DNA from 2 places in the Ruminococcus sp. AF37-20 genome. Region 2 is predicted to be linked to the other one. Evidence: predicted binding sites of a transcription regulator. Region 2 holds the regulator's gene; the other holds the start of a gene.
The links. Region 2 encodes NrdR, which represses ribonucleotide reductase genes. Its sites were predicted from a motif close to CACNANATNTNGTG; they were not measured.
Positions count from the first base shown of each region.

Region 1: a site for NrdR is predicted at 4,703-4,716, ahead of DW015_RS11830 (anaerobic ribonucleoside triphosphate reductase). Genes of this name have one in related genera too.

Region 1 covers NZ_QTVE01000026.1:5,230-13,383, reverse strand. Annotated here, with positions in the region: gene DW015_RS11845 (NfeD family protein) at 1-212, shown strand, start outside; gene DW015_RS11840 (flotillin family protein) at 309-1,769, shown strand; gene nrdG (anaerobic ribonucleoside-triphosphate reductase activating protein) at 1,859-2,374, opposite strand; gene DW015_RS11830 (anaerobic ribonucleoside triphosphate reductase) at 2,377-4,635, opposite strand; gene DW015_RS11825 (hypothetical protein) at 5,050-5,247, opposite strand; gene asnB (asparagine synthase (glutamine-hydrolyzing)) at 5,531-7,366, shown strand; gene DW015_RS11815 (NfeD family protein) at 7,640-8,083, shown strand; gene DW015_RS11810 (SPFH domain-containing protein) at 8,120-8,154, shown strand, end outside.
Region 2 covers NZ_QTVE01000005.1:128,886-137,039, reverse strand. Annotated here, with positions in the region: gene DW015_RS05030 (aspartate kinase) at 1-1,093, shown strand, start outside; gene nrdR (transcriptional regulator NrdR) at 1,181-1,633, opposite strand; gene DW015_RS05020 (glycosidase) at 2,054-3,229, opposite strand; gene DW015_RS05015 (extracellular solute-binding protein) at 3,677-5,095, shown strand; gene DW015_RS05010 (CPBP family intramembrane glutamic endopeptidase) at 5,160-6,176, opposite strand; gene DW015_RS05005 (phosphate propanoyltransferase) at 6,433-7,008, opposite strand; gene DW015_RS05000 (NPXTG-anchored protein) at 7,173-8,154, opposite strand, start outside.

The DNA.
Region 1 (8,154 bases), on a different contig from region 2:
GTACGGCTGATTATAAAAATGCTATAGGAGAAACTGCTACTGTTTATATCCCCTGCCCACCTAAAGACCATGGGCTTGGTAAAGTGAATGTTATGATAAACGGACAGCTAAGAGAAGTCACTGCAATAAACAATGGTGATGAGCTTATAAAGACAGGAACTCAGGTTCGTATTATCGATTTGCAAGGAGATACTGTCGTAATAGAAAAATAAAAGAATTGATAGAACAAATGGGTTCTAAACATAACGATTCTGTGAAATGACCCGTCTTGAGGTTATTATAATATTATTTGTGTGGGAGGAAAAATTATGGAACCAGTAATCATCATCTGCGTGATAGTTGTTGTGCTTTTTGCGGCAATTATGGCGATACTGTCACGCTACAGAAAATGTCCGTCTGATAAGGTGCTTGTTATCTATGGTAAAGTAGGAACAGACAAGAATGGTCAAGCAAGAAGCGCAAGATGTATCCACGGCGGTGCGGCATTTATCGTGCCAATAATCCAATCTTATGAGTATATGGATCTTACTCCTATATCCATAAATGTGGATCTAAAAAACGCTCTTTCAAAGCAGAACATCAGAATCGATGTTCCGTCAAGATTTACTGTTGGTATCTCAACCGAGCCAGGCGTTATGCAGAACGCTGCTGAAAGACTTCTCGGTCTTAAACTCATTGAGATACAGGAGCTTGCTAAGGATATTATTTTCGGTCAGTTGAGACTTATTATCGCAACAATGGATATCGAGGAAATAAACTCGGACAGAGATAAATTTCTGCTCGCGGTATCAAACAATGTTGAGATAGAGCTTAAAAAGATAGGTCTTAAGCTTATCAACGTAAACGTAACGGATATTACAGATGAGTCTGGATATCTGGAAGCTCTCGGTAAAGAAGCTGCTGCAAAGGCTATCAATGACGCTAAGAAGTCAGTTGCCGAAAAACACAGAGACGGTGAGATCGGTCAGGCAAACGCTCAGAAAGACCAGCGTATCCAAGTTGCTGCTGCAAACGCTTCTGCTATCGATGGCGAGAACCAAGCTAAGATAGAGGTTGCACAGTCAGAAGCCCTCAGACGTGAGCGTGAAGCGGAAGCTCTCAGACAGGCTACAGCCGCTGAAGCTGTTCAGGCAGCAAAGGCAAAGCAGGAAGCTTACATAGCTCAGCAATCCGCCGAGCAGACGAGAGCCGAACTTGAAAAGGCTACACAGACCGCCGATGTTATCGTAAAGGCTCAGATCTCAAAGCAGCAGGCTGAGATCGAGGCTGAAGCACAGGCTGAGGTAGTAAGACGTAAAGCAAAGGGTGAGGCCGATGCTATCTTTGCAAAAATGGAAGCTGAAGCAAAGGGTAATCAGGAAATACTCACAAAGCAGGCAGAGGGTATGAGAAAGCTTGTTGAAGCAGCAGGCGGAGACGCTAATGCAGCCGTTAAACTCATAGTTGCTGACAAGCTTGAAGAGCTTATCTCTATTCAGGTAGAAGCTATCAAGAACATTAAGATAGACAAGATAACCGTGTGGGATACAGGCGCAGGTGCAGACGGAAAAGGCTCGACAGCAAACTTTCTAAGCGGACTTATGCAATCAGTTCCTCCGCTGAACGATCTGTTCAAGCAAGCAGGAATGTCACTCCCTGATTTTCTTGGCGAGGACATACAGGAAGCTTTGAAAAAGTCACAGGAAGAAGCAGTAAAGAGAGCAGCAGAAGCTGATAATGCAGAAGCTCTCGACCCAAAAGATGTTGAGGTAATAGAGCCTGAGAAATAATTAATTTGACCTCCGTAGTTTAACGATTGCGGAGGTCTTTTGGTATAAATAAAAGCGAGTTTCAACATCATGAAACTCGCTTTTTATGTTCAATATGGTTCAACGACTACTGCTCTGCCCTCTTTTAAGGACTTCTGCACGTCGATGAAGCGTTGATTACGACTGCCCATAAATTTCAACTCAAGGCTTCGCTGTGACAGAATAAATGGTCCGTCAACAAGATAATCAAGCTGACTAAGAAGCTCCATATAGCCGTTTTCAGCGTTAGCGTTTGCAATTAGATATTCATAAGTATAGCCTGTGAATGAAATAACATTCAGCGGAAAGCCATGGAACGCTTTTATCCGTCCTGCAAGTTCTGCTAAGGGTTTGCATTGACAGAAAGGCTCACCGCCACTGAACGTCACGCCGTCAAGAAGCGGGTCTTTTATTATCTCATTGTAAAGCTGGTCTGTGTCAACGACAATGCCACCGTTAAAATCATGTGTCTGCGGATTGTGACAACCCTCACAGCCGTGTGGACAGCCCTGCGTAAAAATAGTGTACCTAAAACCCGGTCCGTCTACGATAGATTCACCGACAGTGCCTGCTATCCTAAGCTCCATGGCTAATTGTCACCCTCACAGCAGGCTTTTGCACGAGGTATCCTCTCATGTATCACCTTGCTGTGTTCAGCCTCAGAACGTCCACACTTCGGGCATTTGTCACCTATTATTCCAGTATATCCGCAAACAGGATCACGGTCAACAGGGTGGTTTATTGAGCCGTAGCCTATGCCAACTTCTTTCATATATCTTACGACTTTCTCGAATGCAGAAAGATTGTTCAGCGGATCGCCGTCAAGCTCGATATAGCTTATATGGCCTGCATTTGTAAGAGCATGGTAAGGAGCTTCTATTTTAAGTTTCTCAAACGCTGTTATCGGATAGTAAACAGGCACATGAAAAGAATTGGTATAATATTCTCTGTCCGTAACTCCTGCTATCTCGCCATAACGTTCTCTATCCATTTTAACAAATCTGCCGGAAAGTCCCTCAGCAGGCGTTGCAAGCAACGAGAAGTTAAGGCCAGTACGCTTTGTTTCCTCGTCCATTCTTGCTCTCATACGTGAGATTATCTCCAAGCCAAGCTCTCTTGCTTCTTCACTTTCACCATGGTGCTTGCCAGTAAGCACTTTAAGACACTCAGCAAGACCGATAAAGCCCACGGAAAGCGTGCCATGCTTTAGCACTTCTTCAAGCGTATCGTCAGCCGTAAGCTTCTCTGAATCGAGCCATATGCCCTGACCCATGAGAAACGGATAATTTCTCACACGCTTTGAACACTGTATCTTAAATCTGTGCATAAGCTGGTCGATACAAAGATCCATAAGCTCATCAAGGCTGTCAAAGAAAGCACCGATATTACGCTGTGCTTTTATGCCAAGTCTAGGAAGATTAATGGTAGTAAAAGAGAGATTTCCTCTTCCTGTCACTATCTCACGAGTAGGGTCATATGCGTTACCGATAACTCTTGTGCGGCAACCCATGTAAGCTATCTCAGTGTCAGGATTGCCCTCTTTGTAATACTGTAGATTGAAAGGAGCGTCGATAAATGAAAAATTCGGGAAAAGACGCTTTGCCGATACACGGCAGGCAAGCTTGAAAAGGTCATAGTTCGGGTCATCAGGATCAAAGTTCACGCCCTCTTTTATTTTGAAAATATGTATAGGGAAAATAGGCGTTTCACCATTGCCAAGTCCTGCTTCCTCTGCAAGAAGAATATTCTTTATAACAAGTCTGCCCTCAATAGAAGTATCGGTACCATAATTTATGGAGCTAAAAGGCGTTTGAGCGCCTGCACGGGAGTTCATAGTATTCAGATTATGGATAAGCGCTTCCATTGCCTGATATGTGGCTCTGTCAGTTTCTTTCAAAGAGTTTTTATATGCAAAACTCTGTATCTTCTTAACTATAGGTGCGTCGACAAAATTCACAAGAAACTGTGCTTCAGCCTCTTGATAGCCGTTATCATTGGCGAGAGTGATCTTTAAACCCTGCTCATCAAGCATTTCAGTTATTTTCTTTGCAATACTCTGAGCATCAGAAACTTCACCAAGGAGAGCAAGACCCCTGCCGATATTGTCACGATAGCGGTGTCTGAATGTCTTTCTTACGCCCTCAGCCATATCATAATCGAATTTAGGAAGAGATTGACCACCGTGTTGGTCGTTCTGATTGGATTGTATCGCAATGCAGGCAAGCGCCGCATAGCTTTGTATATCATTTGGTGTACGCAAAAAACCATGACCTGTAGAAAATCCCTTATCAAAAAGCTTTGTAAGGTCTATCTGAGTACAAGTGGTGGTCAGTGTATAAAAATCAAGGTCATGAATGTGGATATCGCCCTCTTGATGAGCCTTTGAATGCTCAGGAGCAAGAACATACATCTCATTGAACTCCTTTGCACCCACAGAGCCGTATTTAAGCATTGTACCCATTGCGGTATCGCCGTCTATATTAGCATTCTCACGCTTCAAATCGTTATCTTTCGCTGATTGGAAAGTAAGATCCTCATAAACTTTCATAAGACGGGTATTCATTTCTCTTGCACGAGTTCTGTTTGAGCGGTAGAGTATATAACTTTTTGCAGTATCAGCCATGCCCTCCTCGATAAGTACACGCTCAACGCAATCCTGAATCTCTTCAACAGTAGGCATATCAAGGTGTTTTTCCATAAGCTTATCAACAACTTTACCCGAAAGCTCCAAAGCTTCCTCATAGTTATCCTTGCCCACAGACTGAGCCGCCTTGTATATAGCGCCAGCTATTTTCTCAATATTGAAAGTTACAGTACGACCGTCACGCTTTTTTATCTTGATTATCACAATACCGCCTCCGATTTTCCCAATTTATCCTTATATTTTTTATATTCTCACAACTCGCACCGCAAATCACAACATATTGTATAAAAAGCAGTGCTTAATACAAGTATATAGTATAAGTGACGCAAAGTCAAGGCGTTATACAACAAAATGTGACTTTGTTATTTGTATTAAATGCACAAAGCCACATTTTCGTCAGATATTGATTTTAGGTGTCAAGCAAAATGCCTTTAGCTGTAATGCAGCCAAACTTTACAGTGCATAATACAATATGGTTTGGTTATTGATGCTGTAAAGTGAGCTAACTTGTCGTCTTATACATTTTTAAGTGCTGCTTCATGCCTCCGAAATGTAGTAAATAAGCGAATTCGGCAAGCACGTAAAGCACTTTAACTTGTCGAATTTTTAAATTTTGCGCTATGCTGCTGAACTACTCTCAGCACTCTCGTAAGTGTAATCATGTGTGACTACAGAGCTACCTGTTTCATTTTCAAGTACGCCCTCGAGTGTCGTATTCATCATATAGGCACAGAAAGATATCAGCATTACAAAAAAACTCACTATCAACACGATATCCAATCTATAGCCATTTTTCTTCTTTTTGTTATCGTTCATAAGATCTTCTCCAAAATATGATTTTAATACCATTATACTATATTCCTCTGCCTTTTTCAAGCCAAAATGACAAAATCGCAGATATTTTTATACCATACACACTGCCATGTGATAAATGCACAAAAGACAATTTCTTTTATTGTTTAATTTTTGTTTTTACCCCTTGCAAAAAAGCCGCATATAGTGTATAATAAGTATTATATTGCTTGACGTTCACTAGGCGACAGGCGGCCGTATTAACTAAGATACAGGCAATTTGATTTAACAGAAATGAGGCTTTTATATGTGCGGTTTTGTTGGATTTACAAATAAAATCAATGACGCTTCCATAGTTCTTGGAAAAATGATGGATAGAATAAAACATAGAGGTCCTGACTCTGACGGAAAATATGTTGACGAGCAGATCGCAATGGGTTTCCGCCGACTTTCGATCATCGACCTTTCAGATCAAGGTAGCCAGCCTATCTTCAATGAAGATAAGTCGTTGGTACTTACATTCAACGGTGAGATATACAACTACAAGGATCTCCGTGAGGAGCTTGTAGCGTCTGGTCACAAGTTCTACACACAGACCGACTCTGAGGTGCTTATCCATGGCTATGAGCAGTGGGGCGAGGATATGCTCGACAAGCTGAGAGGTATGTTTGCATTCGTTATCTTCAATAAGAATACAAACGAGGTTTTCGGTGCAAGAGATTTCTTCGGTATCAAGCCTCTTTACTACGCAAAAATGGGCGAAACTCTTATGTGGGGTTCTGAGATAAAGAGTTTTCTTGACCACCCTCATTTCAAGAAGGAACTTAACACAGACGTTCTTGAAACTTATCTCACATTCCAATATTCTCCTACAACAGAAACTTTCTTCAAAAATGTTTACAAACTCCCTGCCGCTCACTGCTTTACATACAAGAACGGCGAGATGAACGTAAGAAGATATTGGGAAGTTAAATTTCACGCTGACAATGGCCCTGCTCTTGAAGATTGGGTGAATAGGATATCCGACACTTTCAAGAACTCTGTTGAGGTACACAAATTCGCTGACGTTGAGGTAGGTTCTTTCCTTTCAAGCGGTGTTGACTCAAGCTATGTAGCCGCTGTTGCCAACGTTGACAAGACCTTTACTGTAGGCTTTGGCGAGGACGAAAAGTACAACGAGATAGGCTATGCTAAGGAATTTTCAAAGTATATCAATAAGGAGAACTTCTCCAAGGTCATTTCTCCTGAGGAATACTGGAACAGCCTTTCAAAAATACAGTATCACATGGACGAACCTCTTGCAGACCCTGCGGCTGTGGCTCTGTTCTTCGTATGTCAAATAGCTTCTGAAAAGGTCAAGGCAGTGCTTTCAGGCGAGGGTGCAGACGAAATATTCGGCGGATACAACATCTATCACAACCCTGCTGATATGGCAAGCTACTTTAAGATACCAAGACCTATCAGAAAGGCTGTTGGTGCAGTTGCTGAGAAACTGCCTCACAAGCACGGCATAAACTATCTTATAAGAGGTTCTAAGGACCTTGACGAGAGATTTATTGGTAACGCATACATCTTCTCTGAGAAAGAGCGCAAGGATATTCTGAGCATAAAGACAAACGCTCCTGACGCTATGGCTATCACAAAGCCTTTCTACGATAAGGTAAGAGATCAGGATCAGGTAACACAGATGCAGTACATTGACCTGCACCTTTGGATGACAGGTGATATTCTTCTTAAGGCGGATAAAATGAGCATGGCTCACTCCCTAGAGCTTCGTGTACCGTTCCTTGACAGAAAGGTAATGGAGCTTGCAGAGCAGATACCTGTAAAAGACAGAGTTACTGAAACTGAAACGAAGTATGCAATGCGTCTTGCTGCACTTCAGGCTTGCCCTCCACAGACAGCTAAGAAAAAGAAGCTCGGCTTCCCTGTTCCTATCAGGGTATGGCTCAAAGAAGATAAGTATTATAATATAGTAAAGGATAAGTTTACTTCTCCTCAGTCAGCACAGTTCTTCCACACAGATAAGCTTGTACAGCTTCTTGACGATCACCGTGCAGGCAAATATGACTATTCAAGAAAGATCTGGACAGTGTTCTCATTCCTTGTTTGGTATGACGTTTATTTCAGCGACAACGTATAATTACACAAATAGTAAAAGCGGTTACCTCCAGCGGGTTACCGCTTTTACTGTAAATTTTTTTATATAACTATCTTTTAGAAATACTTTTTTTCTTTATGTATTAGCATCAACATATATATATTAGGGTACAGCTAATAAAATATGGTACGGTCAATGTAAAATCATTAAAGATTAAAGGTAAAAAAGCAAAAATATTGTGTCTTAGCTATTGTAAATTTTAAAATAATATGTTATAATAAATCTTAAATAAATGAGAGGAACAGGGGGTATCATATGACAATGGCTACACTCAAAATAGTTTTCTGGGCTTTAGCTTTCGTGTTCTTTGTTGTATGCGAGGTCGCAACAGGAACGGCACTTGTGTCTATATGGCTTGCTATAGCAGCACTTATTGCGATGTTTTGTGCCATAGCTAAGCTTTCTTTCCTTACACAGTGCATCGTATTCGTCGTAAGCTCGATCATACTTCTTTTGCTTACAAGACCTGTGGTCAAGAAGCTCCAGAACAAGACGGTTGCAACAAATTACGAGCTTGATGTGGGAAAAACTGCAATAGTTATTGAGCCTATAGATAACTCTGTGAACAAAGGCAGGGTCACTCTTGAGGGCACAGATTGGGCAGCAAGAACTGAGGACGGCTCAAAGATCTCAGAAGGCACACCAGTGAAGGTCGTGCGTATTGACGGTGCAAAGCTGATAGTTTCAGAAGAAAAGTAACAGCTTACATAAACTTATTTTTTTAGGAGGCATATAATGGAACCTGGAATTTATATCGTACTTGCTATCAT
Region 2 (8,154 bases):
ATATTACGGCATAATCAATGATCTGGGTCTTGACCTTTCTCTTGAAAAGGAGTTTGAAACTATCAAGGCTTGCTTTATCGGAAAGGCAGGACGTGACTATGCGGCTTCCCGTGGCGAGTATCTTAACGGTATCGTTCTTGCTAAATATCTTGGATATAACTTTATTGACGCTGCCGATGTTATCTATTTTAACGATCAGGGTCAGTTTGATTCTGCAAGAACCAACGAGGTGCTTCCTCAAAGACTTGCTACACTTGACAATGCGGTGATCCCCGGTTTTTACGGCTCAATGCCAAACGATACTATCAAGACATTTTCAAGAGGCGGTTCTGACGTAACAGGTTCTATCGTTGCCGCAGCAGTAAACGCTGATCTTTATGAGAACTGGACAGACGTATCAGGCTTCCTGGTATGCGACCCTAGAATTATCGACAACCCACAGCCTATAACTACCATAACATATAAGGAACTGAGAGAGCTTTCTTACATGGGTGCAGGCGTACTTCATGAGGACGCTATTTTCCCTGTAAGAAAAGCAGGTATCCCAATAAACATCAAGAACACAAACAAGCCTGAGGATATGGGTACAATGATCGTTGAGTCCACATCTCAGAAGCCTGCATTCACGATCACAGGTATAGCAGGAAAGAAGGGCTTTACTGTAGTTAATATCGAAAAGGATATGATGAACGCAGAGCTTGGTTTCGGCAGAAGAGTGCTTGAAGTATTCGAGAAGAACGGAATCTGCTTTGAGCATATGCCATCGGGTATCGACACAATGTCTGTCGTTGTTCATCAGGCAGAGTTTGCTCCAAAGGAGCAGGAGATAATGTCAGGTCTGCACAGAAACTGTCACCCTGATACAATTGATATTGAAACAGACCTTGCGCTTATTGCAGTTGTGGGACGTGCAATGAAGTCAAACAGAGGTACAGCAGGCAGAATATTCTCAGCCCTTGCACACGCTCATGTAAACGTAAAGATGATAGATCAGGGCTCTAGCGAGCTTAACATCATCATCGGTGTAAACGAGGCTGATTTTGAATCTGCAATGAAGGCTATCTATACAATTTTTGTTGATACACAGCTTTAATACAATATGAAAAATATGGCGGACGGCTTTGGCTGTCCGCTTTTTTTGTGCAAAAAAGCGTCCCGAAAATTATCGGAACGCTCTTATTTATTTCTTCTTGTCAGAAAGCTCAGTGATTATCTGAATGAACGAATCAACGTCAGAGAAGTCCTTGTAAACGGAAGCAAAACGCACATATGCAACGTGGTCAAGCTTTTTAAGACCCATAAGCACCATATCGCCTATTTCGCTGGTGGTGGTCTCAGTCTGCATTTTGTTTGCAAAGGTGTTCTCTATATCGTCAACAAGGTTTTTCATATCATCAACACTGACTGGACGCTTTTTGATAGCGTTCTGAATGCCTTTTATAAGCTTCTGTCTGTCAAAAGGCTCAAACGAGCCGTCACGCTTGTATACCATAAGCTGTGGCTTTTCCACCACCTCATAAGTAGTGAAACGCTTTCCGCATTTCGGACACTCACGGCGGCGACGCTTTTTTCCCTCGCTTGGACGTGAATCTATTACTCTTGTATCTTCATAGTTGCAAAAAGGACATCTCATTATAAACACTCCTTAGTTAAGAGAAAATTTTGTGCGTGATATTGCATATATTGTGCTTTTATTGATTAATTATACCATAGATTGTGGATGATTGCAAGAGGGTATATAAAAAAGTTGCGGTAAAGGGACTCAGCAATTTTGCGGCAGACAAACCATAGCATAATTGTAGGGGATGGCGCCCTCGACGTCCCGTTTCTGGAAGTGTCAAAGTTTTGGCTTTTTCACAGATTTGTGTAGACATGCCGTGCGGAAAACGTTGTGCGGATAACGTATAGTTCGTCGGGCAAACAACCACGGGACGTCGAAACGACGTCCCCTACATGGGTAGTGCAATATTTATGCACGGATATGGCAGACTTAAAGAAAGTTTTAGTGTACAAAAAAACAGACAGCAGAAGCCGTCTGTTTGTGTTTGATATATTACTTGTTAAGATATTCGAGATTTTTTTTGATAAGCTCGCATCTCTGCTTTACGCAGTCAACAGAACGCAGTGGGTCTGACGGTGTGTTGAATGTGTAATCCATAAGCTTGTCGATCGTTGTTGCCGCAACGTGAAGTCTTGTGTCTGATGAAGCGTAGTAAATATACACGTCACCGTTTTCACGAACGATCGCGCCGTTTGTGAACGCAACGTTTGATACGTCACCCACTCTTTCACTGCCGTGTGGTGCAATGAAAAGTCCTGACGGCGAAGCGATTAGCTTAGAAGGGTCTTTAAGGTCAGTTGCGAATACATAAATTACATATCTAAGACCGGCGGCTGTGTTTCTTACGCCATGTGCAATGTGTATCCAACCCTTTGGTGTCTTGATAGGCACTGCGCCTGCACCGTTCTTTACCTCTGTGATTGTGTGATACTGCCTTGGTGAGATAACAACTTCGTCTGTGCAGATAACAGGGTTTGTGATGTCTTCGCAAAGACCGAAGCATACTCCTCCGCCTGAGCCGGTTTCGATAAAATCGTCCTGTGGACGTGTGTAGAATGCGTACTTTCCGTCAACGAACTCAGGGTGAAGTACAACGTTTCTCTGCTGTGGTGACTTGGACTTGAGATTAGGAAGTCTTTCCCATGTCTTAAGATCCTTTGTCCTTACGATTCCAGCCTGAGCTGTAGCGGCAGAAAGATCGTTTGAAGTCTTGTCCTTGCTCTCTGAGCAGAATACACCGTATATCCAGCCGTCCTCATGCTGAGTAAGTCTCATATCGTATACGTTTGTTTCCTCCGGTTCAGTGTCAGGAAGCTGAACAGGGAAGTCCCAGAAACGGAAGCCGTCAACAGGGCTGTCGCTCTCTGCTACTGCAAAAAATGACTTTCTGTCATTGCCCTCAACTCTTGCAACAAGATAATACTTGCCGTTGAGATAAATAGCGCCAGAGTTCAGTACTGCGTTTATGCCCAATCTCTCCATGAAGTATGGATTTGTCTCAGGGTTCATGTCATATTTCCAGATAATAGGTGCGTGTGCGGCTGTCAGAACAGGGTAAACGTATCTGTCATAAATTCCGTTGTAGCTGTCTGACACAATGTTTTTTCTGTTGATGAGAGCCTCATATTTGGCTGTCACCATTGTTTTGTTTCTTTCAAAATCTGTCATATCAAGCAATTTCCTTTCGGTAAAAAATCTTCTTAAACAAGTATACTATAATAATTCGCCAATTACAAGTACCACTGAAAACATCAAACGATTACATGAAAAAAGTTTTACGAACTGCATAAATGCTGTACATATTTTGCTGTTTTGGTTAATGTTTTCTACAAAAAGCTCTTGTATCTGTTTTATATTCATTCAAAACGGGCATATTGAATATTTGAACTTTATGCGCATATTTTAAACGATACTGATTGTAATATTGCGCTTTAACAATACATATGGATTTTATTGTGCAAAGTGTACAATGAAATTGCTGATAATTGTGCTATAATGGTGATTGACAATAGCTTTATATGTGTTGTATAATTATAGCAAGATTTAATATATGAACTCATTAACTACATATGGGTAGCTATAATGCTAAAATATTGAATTATGGAGGAATATTTTATGAATTACAAAAAGTACATAGCGGCTGTAATGGCTTTGTCAATGGCAACAGGAGTAGCGGGTTGCGGAAGCTCATCAAACTCTTCAAGCAAGGCGGAGGACGATTTTTCTGCAACAGAGAACGTTGCGGTAGCTGACACGGAATCTATCGAGGCTATCCCTGAGGGTGCTGAAAAAGAGATACTTTATCTCGGTGAGGGCGACCTTAACCCTACTAAGGGCAACCCTGAGAAGAGTACAGAGCTTCAGCTTTTTGAGAGCAAGGGCGGAAAGATAAGATTCCAGCAGACTTCAAATGAGGACAGGTTTGATAATCTTGCCGCTGCTATCACAGCTAACAAGGATATTCCTGATATATTCAAGTATGAGTGGCTTGCATTCCCTTCACAGGTAGTAAAGGATATGTATCAGCCTATCGACAGCATAGTTGATTTCAGCCAGCCTTTGTGGTCTGCAACAAAGGATACAGCAGATCAGTTCATGCTCAATGGAAAGCATTATGTTGCACCTCTTGGCTATTCTGCTTCTGCTATGCTCTGCTATGATAAGGATATCATTGACGCAGAGGGTCTTGACGATCCATATGAGCTTTATGTAAACAATGAGTGGACTTGGAAAAATTGGGAGGATATCATGTCCTCATATGTTGGCAACGCACCGGCTGATACTGAGCGTTACGGTGTAAACGGCTTCTTTAGAGCGCACGTTGTTCAGCAGACAGGCAAGCGTCTTGTAAACTATGATCCTGCAACAAACGAGTTTTCAAGCAATCTTAACGACCCTGATATCGAAAAGGCTCAGAACTTCCTTTATAATATGATGAAGGATGGACTTATCCTCAACGGCTGGGTAGGCTCTGCAAGAGATTGCTTCAATCAGAACTGCTTGTTCTATGCAATGGGCGAGTGGGCTTACACAGGCAACCAGACTCCAAAGGAGGGCGAGAACTGGGGCGTTGTTCCTATCCCTCAGTATGACGATAATCAGCAGAAGATAACAACTTCTGATATGACAGCTTTCATGTGGGTAAAAGGCTCAACAAGAAGCGAAGCTGTTAAGTGCTGGTTCGAGTGCGTAAGAGCTTCAAAGACAGATCCTAAGTATGAGCAGACAAACAAGGACAAGTTCATGGAGAACAACCCTAATTGGACAGACGAGATGTATGATGTGAAAATGGACGTTGTTTCTGACGATTACCTTATGCTCTTCGACTATGCTTACGGTATATCTTCCGCTCTCGGTGACAGAAAGCAGTTTGACGGAAACCAGTGCCTTGTTGACGCACTCTACAGTGATGCTTCAAATGTTAATGAAGAGGGTGTACAGTCCACATGGACGCAGGTTCGTGAGAAGTATTCTGCAACTGTAGATTCCGAGATCAAGGAACTCAACCAGAAGATCGCAAGCCTTAAATCATAATAAATAACTCCTGATAAAAAAATAACGCAGGCTGTAAAAAGTCTGCGTTATTTTTATGCGTATTTTATAATATCCCAAGACCTAAAGCTGTGCGGACTGTGATGAAGATAAGCCCGGCAAAGGCGAGTATGGTAACAGGAGCGGTGAGATAGATGACTATCTTTTTGCCTTGTGAAACGTCAGGGCAGAAGTTTATGAGCCTGAAGCTGTCACGATGATATCTAAGCTCTTTTACGAAAAGCACAAGTCCTACTATCATAAGACCGAAAGAGAGAAGAGCGACAGCAATTATTATCATTGGTGCTGTGCCTGTGATCTGACCTTTTTCAAGATCTGCGGCAAACTTGTCAAAGTCTATGGAACCAAGTGCGACGCTCTGAATTGCTCCGATAGTGTTCATGGTGAAGTGAAGTATCAGAGACGGGAAGATAGACCCTGTTTTTGCAACCATAAAGCAGGCACACATTCCCATAACAGCCGCATAGAGTATCTGCTGATAGCTTCCATGCCAAAGTCCGAATGTCAACCCCACCATTATAATGCATGTGAGCTGTCCGCATTTTTCAGCATTTCTGAAAAGCGTACCTCTAAACATAAGCTCCTCAAAAAACGGTGCGAGCACTGACATTGCCAGCACGCTCGTTACGCCGCCCAGAGCAGTGCCGCTTGAGGTGAAGTCAACGCCTTTAAGGCTCGTTCCCGAAGCTTTCTGAACATATGAGAAAATAAATGTGTTGATATAATTTGCGGCGTAGATAAGCCCGAATGATATGACGATCCATTTTGCGACCCATTTTGCAGGCATTGAGGGCTTTCTGAAACAGGCTGTTATTTTAAGCCCCTCTTTTTTGCCACTCACAAGTCTGAATACAACAAGAACTATTGGCACAACCACGAGATACTGTATGCAGTAGCTCACAAGCTGAGCGATATCATCATAGTAGGCGGACTTTCCTGCGATATGGTACACCACTAAGTCGCCAAGTCTTATAAGTGCGATATCAAGCATATAGAAAATTATCACCATAAGTGAATTTACGTTTGAGGTTTTTCGTATAAGTTTTATTGTATCGTTATTCATTTTATGATCTCCATATTTGCGTTATGTGTTTTACAAGAAAATTATATCACAGGTGGAGTTTTGTGTCAATCGAAACGTTGTACTACTAGTGAGGAATGAGGAGTGAGGAGTGAGGAATTATGGTATCGCCTGCGGCGATGTATTTTTTGTATGAAAAAAGACCGCTTTTTGATGAGCGGTCTTTTGGTTGAAAGTTTTTAAAAGGTGGACGAACACTGTTCGCCCCTACAAATCAACAGTTGTATGTACTGCGATATTAGAGCTTTACTATCTCGCCGTACTGCTCTCTGCCTGCGCCTACAGCGTTTGACTCGTCTGTATCAATGTGCATAGCAAGAGCGAACTTATCGCTTACTCTGATAACAGTGTCGCAGAGGATAGCTGTTCTTTCTGCAGACTCTATCTTTACTGCAACGATATCCTTATCCTTTACGCCGAATGTTTCAGCGTCAGCAGGTGTCATATGGATATGTCTTTTAGCAACGATAACGCCCTCAGAACACTCTACTTCGCCACATGGGCCAACAAGCTTGCAAGCGCCTGAGCCTGCTGTGTCGCCTGACTCTCTGATAGGAGCGGCAACACCGATAGAACGTGCGTCTGTAGCTGAAAGCTCGATCTGGTCTGCTTTTCTTACAGGACCGAGGATAGAAACATTTGCAAGCTCTTTCTTAGGACCTACAACTGTAACTCTCTCCTCACAAGCAAACTGACCAGGCTGTGAAAGATCTTTCTTCTTTGTAAGTGTTGCACCCTTTCCGAACAGCGTTTCAAGAGTTTCCTGAGTAACGTGAACGTGACGTGCAGATGTTTCAACGATAAACTTTGGCATGATGAACATTCCTTTCAATTATTGTATTTACATTTCTATTTTACTACTATTTTCGCCACAGGTCAAGGGGTAATTTAACTTTGGGTAACAAATTTTTTGTCATGTTGATCAAAAAAACAGCGGCTGCCGTTTGAGACAACCGCTGTGTGCAGTTAAGAGATCAGTTATTTCTTGTGTTTTTTCTTTATTCCCATTGCCGCACCGCCGCTTATCAACAGCATTGCAAGCCAAAGGCTCATACCACTGCCGCTTCCGGTCTGTGGATTTTTCTGCTCGCTCTTAGGCTTATCAGCCGTGGAGCTGTCTGCCTTGATTTCGCTTGAATCGTTTTTCGGCTTATCTGGCTTTGAGTTATCTTTTTTGTCATCACTTGGAGTGTCTTTCAGCTTATCTGTAATAGTGTCTGCCTTTTGTATCTCCTTTGTGCCGTCCTCGTCACCGAAATACTTGCCGCATTCTTCGCAGTACCAATACTCGATATTTCCCTCTTTGTCATGTGTTGCGTCAACTTTATCTATATGTGTGAGCTTTCCATGATTGTTCGGGTCGATATCGCCGTATTCACTGCCGCAGATATCGCAGGTTGCTTTCTTTGTGCAGGTCGCCTTGCCGCCGGAATGTGTACACTTGTATCCACACTCTGTACATTCGCCTGCGTTCCATTCGTGGGGTTCTCTCTCGATAGTCACCTCGCCGCAGCAATCATATTTTTTCTCGTGTTCTTTGCTGTCAAAGTCCCAAACAGGTTTGCCTGTGTGATTTGTCGAGTCAAGGTCGCCGTATTCTTTATTACAGAATTTGCACTTTGCTTTTTCAATACAAGTCGCAGTGCCGCCCACATGGTTTTCGAGCATGGTTACTTCTTTTTCACCTGTGATGACAAAACCGTCTTTGAGTTTTGCCGAAGCATAAACCGTCATTGTTCCGCTCTCAAGATCTGACGCACTTACCTTTGCGGTGTAAAGATCGTCTTTTTCGGTAAACGCCAATTCCGTACCGTCGCCTGCAAATCTGAAGCCTGCTGTCACGTCAGTACAGCCCTCAGGCAGAGCAAATGTAAATTCATAATCACCTAAAGGACAGGTCTCGTCAGTTCCGTTTATGGATATCTTCAAAATAGTTGATTTTTTCGTTTCATATCCGCAA